2 regions of the Brevibacillus sp. YAE8 genome follow, and region 2 is predicted to be linked to the other one. Evidence: predicted binding sites of a transcription regulator. Region 2 holds the regulator's gene; the other holds the start of a gene.
What was found. Region 2 encodes CtsR, which represses protease genes until heat stress. Its sites were predicted from a motif close to ATGGTCAATAAAGGTCAAACA; they were not measured.
Positions count from the first base shown of each region.

Region 1 (4,841 bases), on a different contig from region 2:
GGTCATGTCTCCTTGTACGTGTTTTTGCTGATGATCCCGATTTTGTTGATAGGACTCCTGGTGCGAAAAATTCGGGCAAAAAGACAACTGCTGCATACGGTGAACAAGCAAGCGGGAAATGACTGAATCGTCCGCAAGCAAAAAAGAACCCCCCGGCAAAAGAGGCCACTGAAAAAGTCTTTACTTACAAAGAAGGTACAGTCCCCTCATTTTTGAGGCGGCTGTACCTTTTTCTATGTATACTTAAAGCTTCACGGCGAAAGGGTTGAAGCCCCATGTTCCAGCCACAGATCTCATTTGCGTTTAGTCCCTACACCGCACTCTATGACCTTGTTGTCCCTAAAGATAACATGTTGCGCCAAATCAATGAACTTGTGGATTTCTCCTTTATATATGACGAATAAAAGGGAAATGCAGTAACAAAAAAGCGACACCTGCCAGGAAAAACGGAACAGGTGTCGCTTATTTTTTTACAAAAATCTCAAGTCACCGGCAAAACCTAAGTTCTTCAGTGGCCTCGGCAAAAGGGGTTCTTCTCGTTTCGGGACCTGCCGTCTGGCGGGTCTTTATGCTTTTTTCACGCGAATGCGGTCTTCCTCGACATCGACTACGATCGAGCGTACATCCGCTTCCTCCATCACCAGGTCGGCGATGCCGTCCTCTACGTACTGCGAAATGACACGGCGCAGCGGACGCGCCCCGAATGCGGGGTTGTAGCCCAGCTCTGCCAGCTTTTCCTTGGCGGCGTCTGTAACGGCAAGCTCCATGCCTTGCTCTTTCAGATTTGCCATGACATCTTGCAGCAGCAGCTCGACGATTTTGACCAGATCGTGTTTTTCCAGATGAGCGAAAGAAATGATCGAGTCGAAGCGGTTCAAAAATTCCGGCTTGAAGTACGCGCCCAGCGAGTCGAGCACGGTGCCAGGCTTAGGCGACTCTGCTCCGAAGCCGACGGAGATTTTGCGCTCGGTCACACCCGCGTTGCTCGTCGCGATAATGACGGTTTCCTTGAAGTTCACGGTGCGGCCCTGGCTGTCTGTCAAGCGGCCGTCCTCCAAAATTTGCAGGAACATGTGCATGACGTCAGGGTGTGCCTTTTCAATCTCATCGAGCAAAATGATGCTGTACGGGTTGCGGCGCACGCGCTCGGTCAACTGCCCTGCTTCCTCGTGGCCCACATACCCTGGTGGCGAACCGATCAGCTTGGAGACGGAATGCTTCTCCATGTACTCGCTCATGTCAAGACGGATCATCGAATCGCGCGTACCGAACAGCTCCTCGGCGAGCGCCTTGGACAGCTCGGTTTTCCCTACGCCAGTCGGCCCGACGAACAGGAAGGAGGCAATCGGTCTGTTTTTCGGCTTCAGTCCGGCGCGGCTGCGGCGAATCGCCTTGGCGACCTGTTTGACGGCTTCGGACTGGCCGATCACTTTGGCTTCGAGATGCGCCGCCAAATTTTTCATCCGCTCTTGCTCGTCGCTTTGCAGCTTGCGGACCGGAATGCCTGTCTTTTGCTCGATCATCTCCTGAATGTCTGCCACTTCGACCTGCACGCGATTGGCCGCTCCATCCAGTTGATCGAGCTTGGCGAGAATTTCTGCTTCCTCGTCGCGCAGGCGGGCTGCTTGCTCGTAGTTTTCTTGCTCGGTCGCGGCTTTTTTCTCCTGGTTGATTTGCGCCAGCCGCTCATGCAGGTGGGCGGTGTCTGCCCCGGACGAACGCAGGTTCAGGCGCGAGCCCGCTTCATCCATCAGGTCAATCGCCTTGTCAGGCAGGAAACGGTCCTGAATGTAGCGGTGCGAGTATTCCACGCAAGCCCGGATCACGTCGTCGGAGTAGGAGACTTGGTGGAACGCCTCGTACTTCGGACGCAGCCCTTGCAAAATTTCGATGGCGGCTTCCACTGTTGGCTCTTTGACCATCACTGGCTGCAGGCGGCGCTCCAGCGCAGCGTCTTTTTCGATGATGCGGTACTCTTTCAATGTGGTAGCCCCGATCAACTGCAGCTCGCCGCGCGCCAGGGCAGGCTTGAGGATGTTGCCTGCGTCCATGGAGCCTTCCGCAGAGCCAGCGCCTACCAGCAGGTGAATTTCATCGACGAACAAAATGACGTTTTTACGCGCTTGCAGCTCGGCGATGACTTGCTTCATCTTTTCCTCGAACTGCCCGCGAATCCCTGTGCCCGCTACCAGCGAAGCGACGTCCAGCACGTACACCTGCTTGTTTTTCAGCTTGGCAGGCACTTGCCCTTCGGTAATGCGCAGCGCCAGTCCTTCCGCAATCGCCGTCTTCCCTACCCCTGGCTCCCCGATCAGAACCGGGTTGTTTTTGTTGCGGCGGTTCAAAATCTCGATGACGCGCTCGATTTCCTGGTCGCGTCCGATCACCGGATCGATCAGCCCGGCGCGCGCCGCATCGTTCAAATTGCGGCCCAGCTCGTCGAGAATGCCGCCGCGGTCCGGTGCTTGCGGCTCTTGCGCTTTAGGCTTGCCGCCCTTCGCTTGCGCCTGGGCGAAGCCTTGCAGGAACTCGTCCAGACCGGAGAAGGAGGAAAACGGAGTGAAGCCCATGCCCATGCCGATTCCCATTTTGCTGCCCAGCTTGGCGTGGCATTCCTTGCAAAGCTGGTAGGCTTGCCGGTTGTTTTGCACTTGTATATGAACGGAAACAGTTGCTTGTCGTTGTTTGCAGATTTCGCATTGCATGTTTTCATACCCCCAAAATGTTTATTTTGGAATGTTGACGTGCACGTTTTGATTCCCGGAAGGTTCAGTGTCGTTTGACCTTCTCTGACCTTCGATGACTTTATTATAGTTTGACCTTCTTTGACTTTCAAGAGGGTTTCTTTGGATTTTGCACATAAGCTTGGGAAAAGCTAAGCAGGACGCAGGTTCGCTATTGCCTCGCCGAAAAACCCTTCCTATAATGATCTTGAGATTCGTAAAAGTCAGGAGGCTTTTCACTTGAACACACTCGCGTATGGACTCCTGGGGCTGGTCGCCCGCACGCCCAGTTCTGGCTACGATTTGATGCTCCAGCTTCAACCATTTTGGCAGGCCAAGCACAGCCAGATTTACCCGCTGCTGGCCAAGCTGGAACAGGAGGGCTACCTGGAGTTCACTCGCATCCACCAGACGGATCGTCCTGATAAAAAAGTGTATTCGATTACAGAAAAAGGGCAGATCGCGCTGCAAGTCTGGCTCAGTGAGCCGGCAGCAGAGCCTGTCGTCCGGGACGAGCTGGTCCTGAAAACGTACTGCCTCGGGCTCGCTGATGAAAATGCCGCTGCGACGATGTTTGTCGAGCGCATCCAGCAATGCCGCGAGCATCTGGACATGTACGAGCACTACATTCAGGAGTACCAGGCTGATGCTGTCGACCATCCCCACCCGCCCGACCACCCGGACCATCCGGCGTTTGGCGAGTACATTTTGCTCTCGTGGGGAGCGCGGCGGATGAAAGAAGACATCGCCTGGTGCGAATGGGTTCTGGAGCTGTTGCAAAAGCGCGGATAACGAACAAGGAAAAGCAAAAAGCAAACGAGCCTTTGGAACTGTTCGCTCCAAAAACCGTTTGCTTTTTCGTTTGGTCTGCATGAATTGTGGTTTCCTTAAAACGCGTGCGCCTCTACTTCCGCAAGCGTCGGGAGGGACGGCTGCGCCCCGCGTCTGGTCACGACGATCGCCGCCACTCTGCTGGCGAATGCCGCCGCTTCTGCTTCCGGCATCCCTTTGGCAATCCCGACGGCAAAAGCCGCGGTAAACGAATCGCCAGCCGCCGTCGTGTCCACAGGCTCTACCCGGCAAGCAGGGACGTGCGTCGCCCCGTCTGGGGTCACCAGCAGAGCGCCTTTTTCGCCCAGCGTCACGATAACCCGCTTGGGCCCGCTTGCCAAGAGCTTTTTCGCCGCCGCCTCGACTTCTGAAAGCGTAGCAGTCGGCATGCCGCTCAAGCTCGCAAGCTCTGTCTCGTTTGGCGTCAACGTGTGGACGTACTGCAGCAGCTCAGGTGACAGCGCCTGCGCCGGAGCCGGATTCAAAATAACCAGCTTGCCGAGTCCGGACGCCTTTTTCACGACGTACTCCACTACGGGAAGCGGAATTTCCAGTTGCAGCAGCACGACGTCGCTCTCCACAAGAATGGACAGGTTCTGCTCGATGTGCTCCACGCTCATTTGCGCATTGGCTCCCGGGACGAGCACAATGTTGTTTTCCCCGTCATCGCTCACATTGATAAAAGCCATGCCCGTCGTCCCCGAGCGTTTGATTCCTTCCACGTGAACGCGCGCCTCTGTCAAGCTGTTCAGCATCTTGCTCCCGTTCTCGTCTTCGCCCACCATCCCGATCATGGAAACGTGTGCGCCGAGACGCGCGGCGGCCACTGCCTGATTGGCCCCTTTGCCGCCTGGAATCAGCCGGAAGTCATGACTGGAAATCGTTTCTCCTGCCTTGGGCAGATGGTGGACGTGGGAGACGAGATCCATATTGATGCTTCCTACTACTGCGATTTTCACAACGTGCTACCTCCCCTGTCTCTTCGTGCTCGCTTTTTCCCCACCCATGATAACATCACCATTTGCTGGCTTCAATAAAGACCGCCAGTAGCCCATTTACGCGCTGGTGCGTCGTTGCAAACGTTGTCGGTATCCTGGCCGCTTCTAGTGCAGCGTCGGCCACACGTTTTCGTCATGTTCGTCCAGCACCGCCTCAATCTGGTCACCCTTGAGCACGGCGATGTAGCCGCGCGGCAGCGCCAACGCCTGCAAAAGAGACGGACGGCGTTTTAGCAGTTGGAAAATGTAGTACGATTCCAGCCCGTCGCTGTCCACCTCGCCCTGTACA
Region 1 is NZ_BAAIYG010000012.1:26,469-31,309, reverse strand. It holds gene AC27IT_RS15540 (YqaA family protein) at 1-126, shown strand, start outside; gene AC27IT_RS15535 (ATP-dependent Clp protease ATP-binding subunit) at 567-2,705, opposite strand; gene AC27IT_RS15530 (PadR family transcriptional regulator) at 2,964-3,515, shown strand; gene rbsK (ribokinase) at 3,611-4,513, opposite strand; gene AC27IT_RS15520 (immunity protein Imm33 domain-containing protein) at 4,658-4,841, opposite strand, start outside.
Region 1: the regulator CtsR is predicted to act here: its motif matches at 2,777-2,797, upstream of AC27IT_RS15535 (ATP-dependent Clp protease ATP-binding subunit).

Region 2 (4,841 bases):
GAGAATTTACCATAACACCGAAAAAAGCCGTTTTTTTGATATGAACGTCCTGATGAACAAGCTGTTGGCAAACAAGCTGAAAAAGCTGATTAACAGCGTTCAACCGGATGCCTTTATTGCTACGCATCCTTTTGCCAGTTGCATGCTGTCTGTGCTGAAGGGCAGAAATGACTGGACGGAACCGATCTACACGATCATTACCGACTATACGATCCATCCCTCATGGATTAATCATCACATCAATTATTACTTCATTGGACATGAACAGTTGTACTATCTGGTCGACATTTACCGACAAGATCACCAGAAATTCATTCCGATGGGGATTCCGATCATGCGCAAGTTCCGCATGCCGCTTGATGCCAATGAGATCAAGCAAAGGCTTGGACTCGCGCCAGAGCAAAAATGCATCCTTCTCTCCGGGGGAGGTCTCGGCCTCGGTTCGATGGAAAAAGTTCTCGATGGACTGGAAGCCATCAACCTTCCGCTGAAAACATTTGTCATGACCGGAACCAATGAAAAGCTGTACAAAAAAGTGACAAATAAAACGTACCGTCATGAGGTAGTCCCCCTCAAATTCATTAACAACTTCCATGAGTATTTGGAGGTTGCCGATTTGATCGTCACCAAATCCGGCGGACTGACATCTGCCGAAGTGATGAGCAAGAGGGTGCCCATGATTATTTACAACCCGCTGCCAGGACAGGAAGAGAGAAACAGCCACTTCCTGCTAAACAACGGCTGCGCCGTACACGCCAATTTGTCCGAGCAGCTTATTTACTTTATCGATGAATTGTTGCACAGTCCGTCAAAAGTTGACTACATGCGACGGATGGGGCAAAAAATATCAAAGCCGGATGCCGCCCAGCGCATCGCAGAATTTATTTTGGATGATATGAGTATGCTGCAAGCAACCACTAACGAAAGTTCGTAGAACGGGCTAACAGGAGGAAGCGCATGAGTATGCCGTTTGCCATTTTCTTTGATATGGATGGCACATTGCTGCAGACGGAGAAGTTGTCGACGCCCGCTTTTTTGCGGACATTTGAGCGATTGAGAGAAAAAGGCTTGTGGGCAGGCGAGACGCCAAGCGAGGAAGAGTTGGTCAACGTGCTCGGACTGACTGTCGAGCAGGTCTGGAAAAAGCTTTTGCCAGGCGCAAATGAAGAAGCTGTCCGCGCGGCGGATGCTTTTTTGCTGGAAAACGAAATTGCTTTGCTCAAAGAAAAAGTGACCGATTTGTACCCTGGCGTGAGGGAGACGTTGGAACAGCTCCACGCCAAGGGGATTCCGCTGTTTGTCGCGAGCAACGGACAGAAGGAGTACATTGAAGCCATCTGCCAGGAGTATGCACTCAATCCGTTGCTGACGGATTTGTACTCGGCGGGACGGTTCCGCACGCGCTCCAAAGTGGATCTGGTAGCCAAGCTCATCGCCGACTACCAGGTAGAACAGGCGGTCATGGTAGGCGACCGCCATTCCGATGTAGAGGCAGGAGTAAAAAACGGCCTGTTTACCATCGGATGTGACTTCGGCTTCGCCAAGCCAGGAGAACTGGACGGGGCAAATGTCGTCATTACGCAGTTTCCGCAATTACTGGATCATTTGCCGGCAATCGACACCAAATCGCAAAGACTGACATAAACCATTCCTTTAGAGGAGTGGTTTTTTCTGTATAAAACATAAAACGCTTCGACAATTCATGAGCCGAGACGTGCCGCTTGCCGTCGACAAAACGGTCGCGCCGTTGCTGTTTTGGATGGTTTCAAGCGCCCGCCTTTTGCCCACACTAGAAAGTGTATCGATCACTTGCAAGCGCGTCGCAAACCCATTATAATTAAAGTCAAAGATAGTCAAAGTCAGTAGCAAGCACATACACATATGGAATAGGAGGCGATGACTTGCGTAACATCTCGGACATCATTGAACAACACTTAAAAGGCATTTTGACACAAAGTCCCAATGGCTCGATCGAGATCCAGCGTAGTGAGCTTGCCGACTTATTTCAATGTGTGCCGTCTCAAATCAACTACGTCATCAATACGCGATTTACGGTACAAAAAGGGTACATTGTAGAGAGCAAGCGTGGGGGCGGCGGCTATATCCGCATTCGCAAGGTGCAGATTGTGAGCAAGGCGCGATTGCAGGAATTGCTGACCGAAGAGCTGATTGGCGAAAGCATCTCGCAGAGTGTAGGGAACGCGATTGTAGAGAGGCTGCAGGAAGAAGGCTTGGTCAACGCCAGAGAAGCAGCCTTGATGAAAATCGCCACCTCCCGAAATGTTTTGACTCTGGAGTCTGAATTACGGGATCGTTTGCGGGCAAATATTTTAAAGCAGATGATTGCGGCTATCTTGTTGAAGTAAATGAAGCATGTGTTAGGGGGTAGGATGTAATGAACTGTGAGGAATGCGGAAAACGACCGGCGACACTGCATTTGACGAAAATCGTCAATGGTGAAAAAACCGAATACCATATTTGTGAGCATTGCGCTTCCGAAAAAGGGGACGTCTTTACCGGATTTCACAACTTCAGCATCAACAATCTCCTGTCAGGACTGTTAAAATTTGATCCTATGCAAAAAAACGGACGCGAGCCTGCGCCCAGCAAGCCGCTCCGCTGCGAAACATGCGGACTCACGTATGCCCAGTTCAGCAAAAGCGGCCGATTTGGCTGCAGCGATTGCTACACCTTTCTGGGTGACCGGCTCGATCCGTTGTTCCGCCGCATTCACGGCAATACGCAGCATAGCGGCAAGGTTCCGGAACGCACAGGCGGGCAGTTGAAAATCCGCAAAGAGCTGGAGCAGCTAAAACGTGCGCTGCAAAACCACGTCGCCAGCGAAGAGTTTGAAAAAGCGGCTGAAATGCGCGACCGAATCCGTGCGCTGGAACAAAAAATCGCTCAATCGTAACAAGGGGAGGTAAGCTGGTCATGTCACAAAAGCAGTTTATGCAAAACCCGTGGAGCAATTGGATGAAAGGAGAAGGTCCTGATTCCGATATCGTCATCAGCACACGGTTGCGCATCGCCCGAAACCTGCGCCAGCACCCTTTTCCGTTATTGGCAACCGACTCGCAAGGCGAGGAAGTCGTCAGAAAGGTAACGGAAGTGAGCGAATCGGAGGCCATGTGCAAGCGCCAGCCGCTGCAGGTTCTCCATATGGACCAGATCAATCCGCTGGAAAAACGGGTGCTGGTGGAAAAGCATCTCATCAGTCCGCACTTGGCGGAGGAATCGAGAAAAGGCGCTGTGCTCCTGAGTCCTGACGAGTCTGTCAGCATTATGGTGAACGAAGAGGACCACATTCGGATTCAGGTGCTGTTGCCAGGGTTTCGTTTGAATGAAGCATGGGAAATAGGAACCAAAATAGATGATATTTTCGAGAAGCATCTGAACTTCGCGTTCGATGAGACGAGAGGCTACCTCACGAGCTGTCCGACCAACGTCGGTACGGGGATTCGCGCCTCTGTCATGCTGCATTTGCCTGCATTGGTGATGACGCAGCAGATCAGCAGAATTTTGCAGGCGATTAATCAAGTTGGTCTGGTCGTTAGAGGAATTTACGGGGAAGGCAGCGAAGCTCTAGGAAACCTGTTCCAGTTGTCTAACCAGGTCACGCTCGGAATGTCGGAAACCGATATTCTCTCCAACCTCTACGGCGTTGCCAGACAGATTATTGAGCAGGAACGCGTAGCACGTACTTATTTGCTGGAGCATACGCGCATATCTTTGGAAGACCGCATTTTCCGTTCTTACGGGATTTTGCTGTATGCGCGCACTGTGGAGTCCAAGGAAGCAGCCCAACGCCTCTCTGACGTCCGCCTCGGCATTGACCTTGGCATCATCCCGGGGGTATCGCCTCTGGTGATGAACGAGCTGCTGGTGACGACTCAGCCGGGCTTCCTGCAGCAGCATGCAGGACAAAAGCTGACGCCAGACCAGCGCGACGAGCGAAGGGCACGGTTGATTCGGGAGAGGCTCAGTGCGACAGGACCAGCATGATTGGCAAAACATAAGGCATCAACAGAAGTGAACCTATAGAGAAAAACACGGTTATACGGAGGTGTACGATATGATGTTTGGACGTTTTACAGAACGAGCGCAAAAAGTACTGGCGCTTGCCCTGGAAGAGGCAGTGCGTCTCGGTCACAAAGATATCGGGACGGAGCATGTACTGCTGGGACTGATTCGAGAAGGCGAAGGGATTGCTGCCAAGGCTTTGCAATCGCTCGGACTTGGACTCGATAAAATCCAGAGCGAAGTGGAGTCGTTGATCGGACGCGGAACAGAGCAGTCCGGTAGTAATTACACACCAAACTATACACCTCGCGCCAAAAAAGTAATTGAACTGTCCATGGACGAAGCGCGCAAACTGGGTCATACCTATGTGGGCACAGAGCACATCCTGCTCGGGCTGATCCGCGAAGGCGAAGGCATCGCCGCAAGAATCATGAACAACCTCGGCGTCAGCTTGAACAAGGCGCGTCAGCAAGTGCTGCAGCTTTTGGGCAGCTCGGAAATGATGGCGTCGCATCAGCCTTCCGGCGGCAATCCTGCGGCGAATACGCCTACGCTGGACGGATTGGCTCGCGACCTGACGGCAATCGCACGCGATGGCGGACTGGACCCTGTGATCGGCCGTCAAAAAGAAATCGAGCGTGTAATTCAAGTATTGAGCCGGCGCACCAAAAACAACCCGGTACTGATCGGGGAGCCTGGTGTGGGGAAAACGGCCATCGCAGAAGGTCTCGCGCAAAAAATCGTCAACAACGAAATTCCGGAGACGCTGCGTGACAAGCGCGTCATGACGCTCGACATGGGAACCGTTGTGGCGGGCA
Region 2 is NZ_BAAIYG010000029.1:566-5,406, forward strand. It holds gene AC27IT_RS23030 (MGDG synthase family glycosyltransferase) at 1-934, shown strand, start outside; gene AC27IT_RS23035 (HAD family hydrolase) at 958-1,644, shown strand; gene AC27IT_RS23040 (CtsR family transcriptional regulator) at 1,902-2,366, shown strand; gene mcsA (protein-arginine kinase activator protein McsA) at 2,396-2,914, shown strand; gene mcsB (protein-arginine kinase McsB) at 2,935-4,005, shown strand; gene AC27IT_RS23055 (ATP-dependent Clp protease ATP-binding subunit) at 4,076-4,841, shown strand, end outside.